3 regions of the Kitasatospora sp. NPDC058184 genome follow, and region 3 is predicted to be linked to each of the others. Evidence: riboswitches for the same ligand, from Rfam matches in the RefSeq annotation. Region 3 holds a riboswitch; each other region holds the start of a gene.
The links. A riboswitch is a leader RNA that binds a small molecule or an ion and turns the genes downstream of it on or off. The one in region 3 is predicted to bind thiamine pyrophosphate.
Positions count from the first base shown of each region.

Region 1: it holds a riboswitch for thiamine pyrophosphate, as region 3 does, so the genes downstream of both, thiO (glycine oxidase ThiO) here and thiC (phosphomethylpyrimidine synthase ThiC) in region 3, are expected to answer to the same signal.
Region 2: it holds a riboswitch for thiamine pyrophosphate, as region 3 does, so the genes downstream of both, ACFVXH_RS11080 (cytosine permease) here and thiC (phosphomethylpyrimidine synthase ThiC) in region 3, are expected to answer to the same signal.

Region 1 is NZ_JBHVVE010000001.1:476,653-482,079, reverse strand. Features, by position in the region: gene ACFVXH_RS02200 (thiazole synthase) at 1-764, opposite strand, end outside; gene thiS (sulfur carrier protein ThiS) at 768-1,067, opposite strand; gene thiO (glycine oxidase ThiO) at 1,064-2,239, opposite strand; TPP riboswitch at 2,243-2,355, opposite strand; gene ACFVXH_RS02185 (NAD(P)/FAD-dependent oxidoreductase) at 2,439-3,647, shown strand; gene ACFVXH_RS02180 (Rv2175c family DNA-binding protein) at 3,700-4,065, shown strand; gene thiE (thiamine phosphate synthase) at 4,065-4,718, shown strand; gene ACFVXH_RS02170 (polyprenyl synthetase family protein) at 4,786-5,427, opposite strand, start outside.
Region 2 is NZ_JBHVVE010000005.1:69,610-75,036, forward strand. Features, by position in the region: gene ACFVXH_RS11075 (glycerophosphodiester phosphodiesterase family protein) at 1-621, opposite strand, end outside; gene ACFVXH_RS11080 (cytosine permease) at 731-2,149, opposite strand; TPP riboswitch at 2,142-2,286, opposite strand; gene ACFVXH_RS11085 (S1C family serine protease) at 2,553-4,364, shown strand; tRNA gene ACFVXH_RS11090 (tRNA-Ser) at 4,428-4,515, shown strand; gene ACFVXH_RS11095 (MerR family transcriptional regulator) at 4,699-5,427, shown strand, end outside.
Region 3 is NZ_JBHVVE010000016.1:24,093-29,342, reverse strand. Features, by position in the region: gene ACFVXH_RS27285 (helix-turn-helix domain-containing protein) at 96-893, opposite strand; gene ACFVXH_RS27280 (VOC family protein) at 1,007-1,363, shown strand; gene ACFVXH_RS27275 (SRPBCC family protein) at 1,381-1,812, shown strand; gene thiC (phosphomethylpyrimidine synthase ThiC) at 1,872-3,686, opposite strand; TPP riboswitch at 3,681-3,815, opposite strand; gene ACFVXH_RS27265 (DUF5326 family protein) at 3,945-4,145, opposite strand; gene tenA (thiaminase II) at 4,418-5,089, opposite strand.

The DNA of each region.
Region 1 (5,427 bases), on a different contig from region 3:
GCCCGGCCGGCCATCGCGGAGGAGGCCTCGGCGTGGAAGCGGCGCGGGATCCGGCCGGCCCGGTGGGCGAGCCGGCCCGCCTCGGCGGCGTGCCGCATCGCCTCGGCCATCAGCACCGGGTCCTGAGCCCTGGTCACCGCGGAGGCGAGCATCACCGCGGCGCAGCCCAGCTCCATCGCCAGCGCCACGTCGGAGGCGGTGCCGGCGCCCGCGTCCAGGATCACCGGGACGCCCGCGCCCTCCACGATCAGCTGGAAGTTGTGCGGGTTGCGGATGCCCAGGCCCGAACCGATCGGCGAGCCCAGCGGCATGATGGCCGCACAGCCGACGTCCTCCAGCTTGCGGGCCAGCACCGGGTCGTCGTTGGTGTACGGCAGGACGGTGAAGCCGTCGTCGACCAGCGTCTCGGCGGCGTCCAGCAGCTCGATCGGGTCGGGCAGCAGGGTGCGCTCGTCGGCGATCACCTCCAGCTTGACCCAGTCGGTGCCGAGCGCCTCGCGGGCCAGCCGGGCGGTCAGCACGGCCTCGCCGGCGGTGAAGCAGCCGGCCGTGTTGGGCAGCACCCGGATGCCGTTGCGGGTCAGCACGTCCAGGACGGAGCCCTGGGTGGTGGCGTCGACCCGGCGCATCGCGACGGTGGTCAGCTCGGTGCCGGAGGCGAGCAGCGCGCGCTCCAGGACCTCCAGGCTGGGGGCGCCGCCGGTGCCCATGATCAGCCGGGAGGAGAAGGCCGTCCCGGCGATGGTCAGCAGATCGTCGGCCATGGTTCAGCCTCCCTGGACGGCGGTGAGGATCTCGATCCGGTCGCCGGTGCCCAGTGCCGTCCCGGGCCACGAACCGCGCGGCACCACGGCCTCGTTGAGCGCGGCGGCGACACCGGTGTTGGCGGCGCTGACGGAGGCCACCAGCTCGGCGAGGGTGGTCGTGGCGGGCACCCGGCGGGGCTCGCCGTTGACGGTCAGGGCGATCTCGGCCGGGGCGACCGGGTTCGGGGCGTCCTCGTGCACGGCGTTCTCGTCTGGGGCGTGCTCGTGCGGGGCGTTCTCGGTCAGGGCGATCTCGGTCATGCGGAGGCCTTCGCGACGGGGGATTCGGAGGAGAACCGGGCGGGGGTGAACGGCCTTGCGAGCTCGGGGACTTCACCGGTGACCAGGTACTCGGAGACCAGGTCGGCGGTCACCGGGGTGAGCAGCACGCCGTTGCGGTAGTGGCCGGTGGAGGCGACCAGCCCGGGCAGCGGGGTCGGGCCCAGCAGCGGGGCGTTGTCCGGCGAGCCGGGGCGCAGCCCGGCCGAGGTCTCGCGCAGCGGGAGTTCGGTGATCCCCGGGACCAACTCGTGGGCGTCCCGCAGGAGTTCGTACACCCCGCCGGCGGTGACGGTGGTGTCGTAGCCCTGCTCCTCGGTGGTCGCGCCGACGACCAGTTCGCCGTTCTCCCGGGGGACCAGGTACAGGTGCCGGCCGCGGACCACGGCGCGGACGTTGCGGGAGAGGAACGGCCGGTAGGCCTCCGGCACGTGCAGCCGCAGCACCTGCCCCTTCACCGGGCGGATCGCGGGCAGCACCCCCTCGGGCAGACCGGGCAGCCGGTGGCTGTGCGGGCCGGCGGCGAGCACGACCTGGTCGGCGGTCACCGTCTCGTCGGTGCTCAGCCGGGCGCCGGTCGCGCGGCCGTCCTCGACCAGCAGCTCGACGGCCTCGGCGCGGTGCAGCAGGACGCCCGCGCGCCCGCAGGCGGCGACCAGGGCGGTGAGCAGGCGCCGGGGGTCCACCTGGTGGTCGTCCGCGGCGTGCAGGGCGCCGCGGACGGCGGGGGCCAGCATCGGCTCCAGCCTGCGGGCCTCCCGGCCGGTCAGCCAGGTCGAGTCCAGGCCCAGCCGCTGGTGGAAGGCGTACAGCTCGCGCAGTTCCTCGCGGTCGTCGGAGTCCAGCGCGACGGCGATCGTGCCGCAGCGGCGGTAGCCGGTGTCCAGGCCGCCGCTCGCCTCGGAGAGCTCGGCGGCGAAGGTCTCGTACCGCTCGTTCGAGGCCATCCCGAGGCGCAGCAGCGGCTCCTCGCCGTACTGCAGCTCGGTGACCGGGGCGAGCATCCCGGCCGCGACCCCGGCGGCCCCGCCGCCGTGGGCGGGGTCGACCACGATCACGTTCCGCGCCCCGCGCCGCGCGGTGCGCCAGGCGACGGCGAGGCCGATGACGCCCCCGCCGATCACCAGCACGTCGGCATGGGTGCCCGATGGCAAGCGTGACAAGGCTGCTCTTCTCCCTTCGCCGGTATGACCCGGATCAGGTTCGGACGGTCGCAGGCCGTGTCAGCCCGCCTCTCAGCCCGGTCCGCCGGGCTCCCGTGTGGTCCTCCCACCTTAACGCCGGGGGTCGGCCCGGCCGAAGGCCCGTACGCGGGGCGGACGGCCCGGAGGCCGCCGCGTCGCGCTGAGTACAGTGGCGGGCGTGGCAGAGCTGAGCGGAACGGATCGGGTGGTCGTCGTCGGAGCCGGGCTGGCCGGGGCGCAGTGCGCCCTCAAGCTGCGGCAGGGCGGCCGGCAGGGGCGGATCACGCTGGTCGGCGAGGAGCCGCACGCGCCGTACGACCGGCCGCCGCTCTCCAAGGACGTGCTGCTCGGCAAGGCCGACTCCACCGCCCTGGACATCGACTACGGGCAGCTCGGCATCGAGCTGCTCACCGGCCGCCGCGCCACCGGCCTCACCCCTGGCGTGCTGCACACCGACGGCGGCGACCTCCCGTACGGCTCGCTGGTGATCGCCACCGGCGCCGTGCCGCGCGCCCTGCCCGGCGCCGAGCGGGCGCACCTGCTGCACACCCTGGACGACGCCCTGGCGCTGCGCGCGCTGCTGCGCCCCGGGCTGCGGCTGGTGCTGGTCGGCGCGGGCTGGATCGGCGCCGAGGTGTCCACCGCGGCCCGCGCGGCGGGCTGCGAGGTGACGGTGGTCGAGGCCGGCCCGGCGCCGCTGCCCGGCGCGCTGCCGACGGAGCTCGGCTCGGCGATGGCCGCCTGGTACGCCGAGGCCGGGGTCGAGCTGCGCTGCGGGGTCGGCGTGGCCGCCGTCGAGCCCGGCGCGGTGCTGCTGGCGGACGGCTCGCACCTGCCCGCCGACGAGGTGGTGGTCGGCATCGGGGCCCGCCCCGCGACCGGCTGGCTGGCCGGCTCCGGGGTCGAGCTGGACGCGACCGGCGCCGTCGTCGTGGACGGGCGGCTGCGCACCTCGGTGCCCGGCGTCTTCGCGGCCGGCGACTGCGTCAGCTACCCCTCGGCCCGGGCCGGCGCCCGGCTGGCCGTCCAGCACTGGGACCACGCGCTGCGGTCCGGCGAGGCGGTGGCCGCCGCCGTCCTGGGCGCGGACGCGCCGGCCTACGACCCGGTGCCGTACTTCTGGTCCGAGCAGTTCGGGCGGATGGTCCAGTACGCCGGCCGGCACGCCGAGGGCGACGAGCTGGTCCGGCGCGGCGACCCGCGGGGCGCCGACTGGTCGGTGCTCTGGCTGCGCGACGGCGTGCCGAGCGCGCTGCTGACCGTCGACCGGCCGCGCGACCTGGCCCAGGGGCGGCGGCTGATCGAGCGCGGCACCGCGCTGGACCCGGCCCGGGCGGCCGACCCCGCGGTACCGCTGAAGGCGGCCGTCGCGGGGTAGGCGCGGGGCAGGTCTGGTGCGCGGTGGGCCGCGGAGGTGGCAGTCTGGTGGCGTGAGTGAGATCGAAAGCAAGATTGAATCCCTGGTCACCGACTGGATGTACCTGCCCGACATCTCGGAGCAGTGGGGGGTCCGGGTCACCGAGGTGCGTGACCTGGTCAAGAACGGCGGCCTGATCGCCGTCCGGCGCGGCCCCAACAAGTCGCTGCAGGTCCCGGCCGCGTTCATCGACGGCCCCGGCCTGGTCAAGCACCTGTCCGGCACCCTGACCGTCCTGCGGGACTGCGGGTACAACGACGCGGAGATCCTGGAGTGGCTCTTCACCGAGGACCCGTCGCTGCCCGGCAGCCCGATCCAGGCGCTGCGGGAGAACCGCGGCACCGAGGTGAAGCGCCGCGCCCAGGCGATGCTGATCTGATGGCGGCGGACACGCCGCGCGCCGGGCTCGCCGACGCCCGGCTGTACCTGTGCACCGACGCCCGCCGGGAGCAGGGCGACCTCGCCGAGTTCCTGGACGCGGCGCTGGCGGGCGGGGTGGACATCGTCCAGCTGCGCGACAAGGGCCTGGAGGCCAGGCAGGAGCTGGAGGCCCTGGAGGTCTTCGCCGACGCCTGCCGCCGGCACGGCAAGCTGCTGGCCGTCAACGACCGCGCCGACGTCGCCCACGCGGCCCGGCCGGACGTGCTGCACCTCGGCCAGGACGACCTGCCGGTGCCGGCCGCCCGGGCGATCCTCGGCGAGGACGTGCTGATCGGCCGCTCCTGCCACGCCGAGTCCGAGGTGGACGCGGCGATCGCCGAGCCCGGGGTGGACTACTTCTGCACCGGCCCGGTCTGGCCGACCCCGACCAAGCCGGGCCGCCCGGCCCCGGGCCTCGGCCTGGTCTCGTACGCGGCGAAGCGGGACACCGACCGGCCGTGGTTCGCGATCGGCGGGATCGACCTCGGCAACCTGGACGAGGTGCTCGCCGCCGGTGCCCGCCGGGTCGTCGTGGTGCGGGCCATCACGGCCGCGGCGGACCCCCGGGCGGCCGCCGCCGAGCTGTCCCGCCGGGTGCGCGCCGCGCTCTGAGCGGCGTCCCGGGTCTCGGTGGGACCCCGCAGGACCGGCCCGGGGCCGTCGCCGCCCGTCAGTACGTTCAGTACTTGCGGACGGTGGCGGCCTCGGCCAGTGCCAGCAGCACCGTACGGGCCCGCTCGTCGGCGAGCGGCGCCGCCTCCAGCGCGGCCAGCGACTGCCGCATCAGCTCCTCGATCCGGCGCTCCACCAGCTCCGGCGCCCCGCTGCGGGCGACCAGCCCGCGCAGCTCGGCGACCTCCGGGGCCGCCAGGTCCGGCGCGCCCAGCCGCTCGTCCAGGTGCCGGGCGTCGGCGGCCGGCAGGCCCCGCATCGCGTGCGCGACCAGCAGGGTGCGCTTGCCCTCGCGCAGGTCGTCCCCGGCCGGCTTGCCGGTGACCGCCGGGTCCCCGAAGACGCCGAGCAGGTCGTCGCGCAGCTGGAAGGCCTCGCCCAGCGGCAGCCCGAACGCCCCGTACGCCTCGACCAGCTCCGGCCCGGCGCCGGCCAGCAGCGCGCCCACCTGGAGCGGTCGCTCGATGGTGTACTTCGCGGACTTGTAGTGCAGGACGGTCTGCGCCCGCTCCAGCGCGCCCTCGTCCGTCGAGTCGCCGGCCACCGGCTCCAGCACGTCCAGGTACTGGCCGAGCATGACCTCGGTGCGCATCAGGTCGAACACCGGCTTGGCGGCGAGCACGGCGGCGGGCTCCAGGCCGGAGCGCAG
Region 2 (5,427 bases), on a different contig from region 3:
CAGCGGCGAGCCCTCGCGCAGCCGGCCGAGCAGCGGCAGGGTCCGCTCGAACAGGAAGACCCGCCGGTACCGCGGCGCGGCGGCGGCCACCCGGTTCAGCGCGACCGAGGAGAAGCTCATGATCCGGGCGGACGGGCGGTCGCCCTCCCGGGTCGCGCCGATCTTGAACCGCTCCAGGGTCCGCAGCAGCTCGGCCTCCACCCGGCCGCGGAAGCGCACCGGGTGCTTGGTCTCGATCGCCAGGTCCACCGGGCGGCCGCACTCCACCACCAGCTCCAGCAGCCGCTCCAGCCGCAGCACGCCGCGCAGCTCCGGGTCGGTGCTGGGGCGGCCGGTCTTCCAGGCGCCGAAGTCGTACGCCTCCAGCTCGGCGAGGGTCATGGCCGAAACGGTGCCCCGGCCGTTGGAGACCCGGCCGATCCGGCGGTCGTGCACGCAGACCAGCGCGCCGTCGGCGGTGACCCGGACGTCGCACTCCAGCGCGTCCGCGCCCTCGTCGAGCGCGCGCCGGTAGGCCGCGAGGGTGTGCTCGGGCAGGGCGTGGGAGGAACCGCGGTGGGCGATCACCTGGACGGGCGGCACGGTGCGCGCCGCCGCCGAGGACAGGTCTGGGCTGGTCACAGGCCCAACGATAGGCGGCGGAGGTGAAGCGCGGACAAAGACGGCCCCAACCTGTGGGGCCGTCTCCGTACCTGCGGGGCCCGCTCGGGCCCCCGCTCCCTCCGCTCCGTCAGCCCCGGACGGCGCGGCGGCCGAGCGGGGTGAGCGCCCAGGTGGCCAGGGCCGGCACCAGGAAGGCGAACAGTGAGGCCGAGGTCCACTCCTGCGGGGTGAAGTGCAGCGCCTCCTGGGCGGAGGTCCAGAAGTCCGTCCACCAGCCCGCGACCTTGGTCGGCGCGATGAACTGGTAGACCGCGAAGCCCAGGGCCCACGGCAGCAGCATCAGCCAGCGGGACGGCGCGTCGGCGGAGAGGTTCCAGCCGCGTCGGCCGGCGCCGAGGAAGTAGTCCACCACGAGCACCGCCAGCAGCGGCACGAACACCGAGCCGATCAGGCCGAGGAAGCCGTAGTAGGTGTCGGTGAACTCGTCGATCTGCAGCGCCAGCACGGTGATCAGCACGCCGATCGCGCCGGAGAGCACCCGGCGGTCCACCTTCGGCAGCAGGTTCTGCACCGACATCGCGGTCGAGTACACGTTGGCGAAGGACTGGTCCGTCTCGCGCAGCACCAGCACCAGCAGGAACAGCCAGCCGGCCCAGACCCCGAGGAAGGAGTCGAAGATCCGGTTCGGGTCGCCGTCCGACTGCAGCAGCGCCATCAGGCCGAGCACGTAGCACCAGACCTGGGCGACCGTGTAGCCGGAGAAGCTGCCCCAGAACGCCGAGCGCGGGGTGCGCGAGTGCCGGGTGTAGTCGGCGGCCAGCGGCACGAAGGAGACCGACACCGCGATCATCGCGTCGGTGGCGCCGAGGAAGCCGTGCCAGTTGCCCGCGCCCGGGTCCGGCACGCCCTGGCGGCCCAACTGGACGGTGAAGTACACCATCGCCACCGCGACCGCCCCGGCCACGAAGCGGCGCAGCACCGCGATCGAGCCCAGCGGCCAGATGGTCAGCGCGGTGGTCAGCGCGCCCGCGAGCAGGACGAACAGCCAGCGGTAGCCGGTGGTGTGCGCGACGGTCTGCGCGCCCGCCGAGATGGTCAGCAGCTCGAAGACGCCCCAGCCGATGCACTGCACGATGTTCAGCACCGTCGGCAGGTACGACAGCCGGGTGCCGAACAGCCCGCGCAGGTTCGCCATCGCGGGGGCGCCGGTGCGGGCGCCGATCAGCGCGGCCACGGCGAGCATCGCGGTGCCGACCGCCGTACCGATCGTGATCGCGGTCACCGCGGCGGCCAGCGACAGCTCGCTGCCGGGGGCACCGAGCACGGTGGCGGCGGTGGAGAAGCCGATCAGGCTGACACCCAGGTTCATCCAGAGCGCGAAGTGGTCCCGGAAGCGCAGCGTGCGCGGCGGTTCGGTGTCCAGGACCAGGGGCGCTTCGACGTGCTCGGCGCGTTCCAGGAGGGCGGTCGCGCCCGGCGCGGGGGCGTTCGCGCCGGAGTCGGAGGCGTTCGTACCCGAAGAAGAGGATGGCGAAGCAGGCGGCATGGCCGATACTCCCTACGCCGGCATTACCCGGACAGGTTCCGGCGGTCAGCGCCCCCTCGAACGTCCGTCACTCGTGTGGCGTACGGTCGACATGCGCACTCTCAGCCTGGTGGGTCCAAGCTCCCGCGTGTCAGTTTGGAGCGCCAGGCTAACCGGCGCGGGTGCCGACGCCCAAGGCCGAGGGCGGGGCGGTCCGCATCGCGGACGCCCGACGGGGAGGGGAGCCCCGGCCGTCGGTACGGGTGCCGGAGCCGGTGTCGGTGCCGCTGTGGGTGCTGACGCCAGTGCCGGTGTCGGTGCCGGCTAAGGATTCTTATGAGTTCTTCAGAGGGGTCCTTACGGCAAACGAATCGACAGTGCGAAAAACTATGGTCCTTGGTTCTGCCAGCTATGGAGGTCGTCCGTGAGCACCGAGCGCGAGGTTGGGCCCACCGGGCCGCAGGGGGAGCAGCCCGCCGGGCCGGGGGCGGCCGAGTCCGCTGCCGCGGGCCCCGCTCAGGGCGGGCACAACCCGACCATGGCGTTCCGGCGGGTGCCCGAGCCGGAGGCGGGCGCGGTCGAGGCCGCCGCCGCCGAGGCGGCGCCGTCCGCCGACGCCGTTCCGGCCGAGGAGGTCCCGGCCGGGGGTGGGCACAAGCCCACCGTCGCCTTCACCAAGGTGCCCGCACCGGAGGCAGCCGCCGAGCCCGTGGCACCCGCCGCACCCGCCGTACTCGCCGTCGAGGAGCCGACCGTCGACCCGGCCACCGGCTACATCGACGCGCCGCCGCCGGTCCTGCCGCCCGTTCCGCCCGCCCCGGTGGCCGCCGCGCCCGCCGCCCCGGCCCTGCCGCCGGCCGGCAACCCGTACGCCACCCCGACCCACGGCGTCCCCGCCGCCGGCGCGCACGAGGGGTACGGCGCCGCTCCGGCCGCGCCCGCCGCCCCCGCCGCGCACGGCCACCACCCCTTCGGGGCCGGCCAGCCGCTCGGCGGCTGGGGCCCCACCCACGACTCCACCTCCGGCGGCGCCGGCTACCCCGGCGGCCCGGCCGGCCCGCTCGGCTACCCGGCGGAGTACCCCGGCGGTCCGGGCGGCCCCGGCGGCCCGCGCAAGAAGCGCGGCGGCCTGGTCGCCCTGATCGCGGCCGTCGCGCTGGTCGCCGGTGTGGCCGGCGGCGCGCTCGGCGTGTCCGTCTCCGACAGTTCCGACCGCAGGAGCTCCGCGAACGACCACCGCAGCACCACCGTCCAGGCCAGCGACACCCAGAAGAACGAGCCCGTCCCCGGCTCGATCGCCGCCATCGCGCAGAAGGCGCTGCCCAGCGTCGTCACCATCAAGGCGCAGGGCAACGGCGAGTCGGGCACCGGCACCGGCTTCGTCTTCGACACCGAGGGCCACATCCTCACCAACAACCACGTCGTCGCGCCGACCCTCAGCGGCGGCAAACTGACCGTCAAGTTCGCCGACGGCAGCTCCTACAGCGCCTCGGTGCTCGGCCACGCCGAGGGCTACGACGTCGCCGTGGTCAAGATCGACAACCCGCCCAAGAGCAAGCTGGCCCCGCTGCCGCTGGCCGACTCCGACAAGGTCAACGTCGGCGACGCCACCGTCGCGATCGGTGCGCCGTACGGCCTGGAGTCCACCGTCACCAGCGGCATCATCAGCGCCAAGGACCGCCCGGTGGCCTCCGGCGACGACACCGGCTCGCAGGCCTCGTACATGAACGCCCTGCAGACCGACGCCTCCATCAACCCCGGCAACTCCGGCGGCCCGCTGCTCGACTCCGGCGGCGCGGTGATCGGCATCAACTCGGCGATCCAGTCCAACGCCTCCGCCAACGGCCGGGCCGGCAGCATCGGCCTGGGCTTCGCCATCCCGATCAACCAGGCCAAGTGGGTCGCGGACACCCTGATCAAGACCGGCAAGCCGGTCTACGCCAAGCTCGACGTGCTGCGCAACGACGACTACAAGGGCGACGGCGCGCAGATCCAGACCAAGGACATCCAGGGCCAGCCCGCCGTCACCCCCGGCGGCGCGGCCGACAAGGCCGGCCTCAAGCCGGGCGACGTCATCACCAAGCTCGGCGGCGTCCCGATCGACAACGGCCCCGCCCTGGTCAGCCGGATCTGGACGCACAAGCCCGGCGAGACCGTCGACGTCGAGTACACCCGCAACGGCCAGACCCTCAACACCAAGGTCACTCTCGGCCAGCGCGAGGGCGACCAGCCGTAACCCCCGCCCGCACCGAAACGTGTGCACCGAACCCCGCCGGACCCGTTAGGCTGACCTCCGCCTGGAGAGCTGCCCGAGCGGCCTAAGGGAACAGTCTTGAAAACTGTCGTGCGGTGACCCCGTACCGTGGGTTCGAATCCCACGCTCTCCGCCGGTAGGAGAACCACCTGCTCAGGGCGGGTGCCGAGACCACTCGGCACCCGCCCTCGGTGTTTCCCGGGCGGGTGCGGGCGCCGGCTGTGGGCCAGGTGGGGAACTGCCGTGGAACGGCCACGGGCGAGGGCGGGGCGGGGGTTGACCCTGACACGGTGGCAGGGGGTGGAGTGGTCGCACCATGTTGAACATCGGAGACTTCGCCAGCCACGGCCGGGTGTCGGTGCGGATGCTGCGCCACTACGACGCGATCGGGCTGCTGCGGCCCGCCCGGGTGGACCCGGTCAGCGGCTACCGCTTCTACGAGGCGTCCCAACTGGCCCGGCTCAACCGGGTGATCGCGCTCAAGGAGCTCGGGTTCACCCTGCAGCAGGTGCGGGCCGTCCTGGACGAGCGGGTGGACGCGGCCGAGCTGCGCGGGATGCTGCGGTTGCGGCGGGCCCAGCTCGCCGCGGCGATCGCGGCCGACGAGCTGCGGCTGGCCCGGGTGGAGGCGAGGCTCCGGACGATCGAGAGCGAGGGGACCATGTCCGTGCGGGATGTCGTGGTGAAGCCGGTGCCGTCCGTCCGGGTGGCCCAACTGACCGGTGTGGCCGCGAGTTACGAGCCGGAGGACATCGGGCCGGTGATCGGGCCGCTGTTCGCCGAGCTGTGCCGGCGGCTGGCCGGGGCCGGGATCGAGGCGGCCGGCCCGTCCGTCGCCCACTACCAGGACGCCCCGGAGGGCAACGGCTCGGTGCTGGTCGGGGCCGCCGTCCCGGTCGGCCCGTCGGTGCGGGCGGGCGCGCACGACTTCGAGGTGGTCGACCTGCCGCCGATCGGGGAGGCGGCGACGATCGTGCACCGCGGCCCGATGGACGAGGTGCTGGGCGCGGGCCAGGAGCTGGCCCGCTTCATCGAGGAGAACGGC
Region 3 (5,250 bases):
TACCACGTAATACTAGTCCGGCGACGGACCCTCCGGGAGGTCCGCGACGAGCGGACCTCCAGGCCCGAAGGCGGCATGCTCACCGCCCCGCCGGCTCATGACGCGCCCGGGCCCGGGGCGAGCAGCCGACGCAGCACCGTGGGTGTGTGCCCCACGTGCTCGCGGACGACGCGGGTCAGGTGCGCCTCGTCGGCGAAGCCGAGCCGGGCCGCCAAGGCGGCGAGGCCGGGTTCGCCCTCGGCGATCCGGTCCATGGCCCGGGTGACGCGTACGCGGTTGCGGTAGCGGGTCAGCGAGACGCCCGTCTCCCTGGAGAACACCCGGCTCAGCCGGTAGGGCGACACCTCCAGCAGCGCGGCCAGCGCGCAGAGCCCACCGGCCTCCGGGGCCTCCTCGATGATCGCCTCGCGCGCCGCCGCGGCCAGCGCCCGGTCGGCCGGCCGGCCTGCCCGCCGGGCGCGGGCGGTCGACTCACCGGCCGCGGCCGCGACGAGCCGGAGCAGTTCCTCCGCCAGCGCGTAGTCGATGTCGCCGGTGCCCGCGGCGGCGACCAGACGGCGGTGGGCGAGGTCGACGCGCGCGTCGACGTACACCGTCGTCGCGGCGGGCGGGCGCCCGAGCAGGGAGGGCTCGAACCTGACCGACGTACAGACGTCGCCGCCGGCCGGGTGCGCGAAGCGCTCCTGCTCGCCGGGCGCGCCCAGGTAGGCCGTGGTCGCGTCCAGATCGGTGTCGGTGCCGTCGGCCGACCGCCGGAACCTGCCGCGTCGCACCAGCACCAGGCGGTGGTCGTCGCGGCTCTCCGGCTGCGACCACCGGGTGTGGTCGGAGCGGCACCCCACCACGGTCACGGTGAACTCCGGCCGGGCGGCGAGGGTCGATGCGGACAGCATGCCGCGGACGGTACCCGCCGGGTACGACAGGACGGCCCGCAAGGATCTTCAAGACCTCCGGTGCCGTCACCCCGGATGCTGGGGCCCACGTGACGACAGGAAGGGAGCCATCCATGGCCGTCCACGCGGAGCTCACCGCGATCACCATCGACTGCGCCGACCCCCGGGCCCTCACCGGGTTCTACCGCCAGGTCACCGGCTGGGACCTCGGCCAGGCCGACGACGACTTCGTCCAACTCGGCGCGGGGCCGGTCCGGTTGGCCTTCCAGCGGGTCGCCGGCTACCGGGGGCCCGGCTGGCCCGACGCCGCGAAGCACGCCCACCTCGACTTCGCCGTCGCCGATCCCGAGGCCGCGGTGCAGGAGCTGCTCGCGGCGGGGGCGACCAGGCCGGAGTTCCAGCCCGGCGAAGGCGATTGGACCGTTCTCGCCGACCCCGAGGGCCACCTGTTCTGCATCGCTTCGGCCTGACGAGGAGTCGACCACCCATGGCCTCGATCCACAAGGAACTCGTCATCGATGCCCGCCCCGAGGCGGTGTGGTCGGTGCTCAGCGACTACGGCGCGGTGCACGAGCGGCTGGCGCCCGGGTTCGTCACCGACACCCGGCTGAGCTCGGACACGCGCACCGTCACCTTCGCCGACGGCACGATCGTGCTCGAACGGCTCGTCGACCTCGACCACGAGGCGATGCGGGTCGCCTACACGGTCGTCGGCGGCAGCCTCCACCCGTCCCACCACCACGCGTCCATGCAGGCCCTTCCGGAGGCCGGCGGCCGGACGAGGTTCGTGTGGCACACCGACGTCCTGCCCGAGGCCCTGGCCGCACCGATCGCCGAGTCCGTCGAGCACGGTTCGGCGGTGATCCGCCGCACGCTGGAGGCCGCCGCACCGGTCGCCGGCCCCGACGCCGGGAGGTAGCGGAGGACCGCGAAAGCGCCGCCCCGAGGTACTTCGGGGCGGCGCTCCGGCGTCCCGGGTCAGTCCACCAGCGGGAGGTAGACCTTGTTGCCCTGGGCCGCGAACTCGGCGGACTTCTCGGCCATGCCGGCCAGCGCCTCGGCGTCGAACTCACTGGAGACGGCGGTGGATCCGTCGCCGTGCTCGTCGCGGATCTTCTGGGAGATCTTCATCGAGCAGAACTTCGGGCCGCACATCGAGCAGAAGTGCGCGGTCTTGGCGGGCTCGGCGGGGAGGGTCTCGTCGTGGAAGTCGCGGGCGGTCTCCGGGTCGAGGGCCAGGTTGAACTGGTCCTCCCAGCGGAACTCGAAGCGGGCGTCGGAGAGGGCGTCGTCCCAGGCCTGGGCGCCGGGGTGGCCCTTGGCCAGGTCGGCGGCGTGGGCGGCGATCTTGTAGGTGATCACGCCGGTCTTGACGTCGTCCCGGTTGGGCAGGCCCAGGTGCTCCTTGGGGGTCACGTAGCAGAGCATCGCGGTGCCCCACCAGGCGATCATCGCGGCGCCGATGCCCGAGGTGATGTGGTCGTAGCCGGGGGCGACGTCCGTGGTCAGCGGGCCGAGGGTGTAGAACGGCGCCTCGTCGCAGATCTCCTTCTGGAGATCCATGTTCTCCCGGATCTTGTTCATCGGGACGTGGCCCGGACCCTCGATCATCACCTGGACGTCCCGCTCGCGGGCGATCCGGCCGAGCTCGCCGAGGGTCTTCAGCTCGGCGAACTGCGCCTCGTCGTTGGCGTCCGCGATCGAGCCCGGACGCAGGCCGTCACCGAGCGAGAAGGTGACGTCGTAGGAGGCGAGGATGGAGCAGAGCTCCTCGAAGTTGGTGTAGAGGAAGTTCTCCTGGTGGTGGGCCAGGCACCAGGCCGCCATGATCGAGCCGCCGCGCGAGACGATGCCGGTCTTGCGGCGCGCGGTGAGCGGGACGTAGCGCAGCAGCACGCCGGCGTGGACGGTCATGTAGTCGACGCCCTGCTCGCACTGCTCGACGATGGTGTCCCGGTACACCTCCCAACTCAGCTCCTCGGCGCGGCCGTCCACCTTCTCCAGGGCCTGGTACAGCGGCACGGTGCCGATCGGCACGGGGGAGTTGCGCAGGATCCACTCGCGGGTGGTGTGGATGTTGCGGCCGGTGGAGAGGTCCATGACGGTGTCGGCGCCCCAGCGGGTGGCCCAGGTCATCTTCTCCACCTCCTCCTCGATCGAGGAGGTGACGGCCGAGTTGCCGATGTTGGCGTTGATCTTCACCAGGAAGTTGGTGCCGATGACGGCCGGCTCCACCTCGGGGTGGTTCACGTTGACCGGGATGACGGCCCGGCCGCGGGCCACCTCGGCCCGCACGAACTCGGGCGCCAGGCCCTCGCGCAGCGCCACGAACTCCATCTCCGGCGTCACCACGCCCCGCTTGGCGTAGGCGAGTTGGGTGACGGCGGCACCACCGCGGCCGCGCAGCGGACGGCGCGGGCGGCCGGGGAAGACGGCGTCCAGGTTGCGCAGGTTCCCGCCGCGCGGCGAGGTGTGCTTGATCCCGTCGTCCTCGGGGCGCGACTCGCGGCCGTCGTACTCCTCGACGTCGCCGCGCTGGCGGATCCAGGGGTCCCGCAGCGCGGGCAGGCCGCGCCGCACGTCGGGCTCGTACGACGGGTCGGTGTACGGGCCGGAGGTGTCGTACAGCGGGACGGTCCCGCCGTTGGTGAGCCGCACCTCGCGGTACGGGACGCGCAGGTCGGGGCGCGATCCCTCGCGGTAGGCCTTGTGCCAGGCCGGGGTCGGGTAGCCGGTGCGCTCGCTGCTGGGGGCGCTCCGGACAGACTGCGGCTGTGCTTCGAACGTGGTCATCTGACCTCTACTCCCTACGCCGGCATTACCCGGTCAGGTTCCTGCGGTCGACGCAGCCGTCGGTCCGTCCGTCGACGTCCCGGTCAGCGTCCTCTCAGCCCGGTGCTCCGAGCTCCCGCGTCGCAGGCGGTGTTGCCTGCACACGACGCCCAACACCGTAGCGAGCGGATCGCCGCAGGTCCAGAGCGCCTCACGCCAGAGGCCCGGCTCCCCGTCTCGCGGGGGGCCGGGCCTCAGGGCGGCGGTCGGGGCGGCCGGTCAGCTCTTGGCCGCCTTCTTCACCAGGACCACCACGGCGGCCGCGATGCCGACCACCACCAGCAGCTTGATCACGATCGAGAGCAGTGCGCCGACGACGCCGAACACGAAGGCGACGATGTTCCAGGCCAGCACCAGGACCAGCACCGGGATGACGATGTTGCGCACCCAGGAGGGCAGCGACTTCCAGAGCTCAGCCATGTCGGTTCCTCTTCTCCCCTCGGGTCGGCCGCCGTCCGGTGCCGCATCCCGCTTGCTTTCGGTACTTCGATCGTACGGTGGCGCGAGTGCCGGAACGAGGCCCAACGGCCCGGAGAGAACCCCGAGATCCCCCCGATCCCGACCCCCCGGGTGACCCCCGAGAACTCCTCCGGCGGGGGCACGGCCCCGGGCCTTTACGACCTGTCCGAGCGACGCCGAAAGCAAGCCCGTCCGGACGACGGGCGGCAGGCGGCGGGCGCCGCCCGGACGGCTCAGACCGGCCAGCGCTCGCCGCGCCAGGCGGCGTCCCAGAACATCCACTCGTAGCGCGAGGTGGTCACGAAGTGCCCGACCACCTTCCGGCGTTCGGCCGCGGACAGCTCCTCGCCCAGCCGGTCGGTCAGCGCCAGCACCCGGCGGACCACCGACTGGAAGGCCTCGTCGCCGTAGGTGGAGATCCACTTGGCGTACAGCGGGTCGGGCGAGCCCTGGGCGAGCAGCGCCTCGCCGACCCGGGCGTAGATCCAGTAGCAGGGCAGCACCGCGCCGAGCGCCTCGGCGAAGGAGCCGCCGTAGACGGTGGCCAGCAGGTAGCTGGTGTAGGCCCGGGTGGTGGGCAGCACCGGCTCGGCGGCGGCCTCCTCGGCGCTGCCGCCGAAGGCGGTCAGGAACTCGGCGTGCATGCCCTGCTCGGCGGCCAGCGCGCCGACCGCGTCGTCGGCGAAGGCCCGGACGTCCTCCTCGCCGGGCGCCTTGGCGGCGCAGACGGCGAGCGCGCGGGCGTAGTCGCGCAGGTAGTGCGAGTCCTGGACGACGAAGTGGCGGAAGGCCTCGCGCGGCAGGGTGCCGTCGGTGAGCCCGGCCAGGAATGGGTGGGCGAGGATCTCGGCGTACACCGGCTCGATGGCCGCCCAGAGTTCTTCGGTCAGCGTCTTGGTGCTCATGACGCGACCCTAACCGCCGGGGCGGCCGGTCCTCCGCCCAGTGTGCCGCTGTCCTCCCCCGTCCCCGGGCCCGTCCGTCCACCTCCCGGACCAGGGGCATTCAGCACGACCCCGCCGTGTGGTGGTTCCGCCGGGAGGGTGGTTCCTGTCAGGCTTGGGCG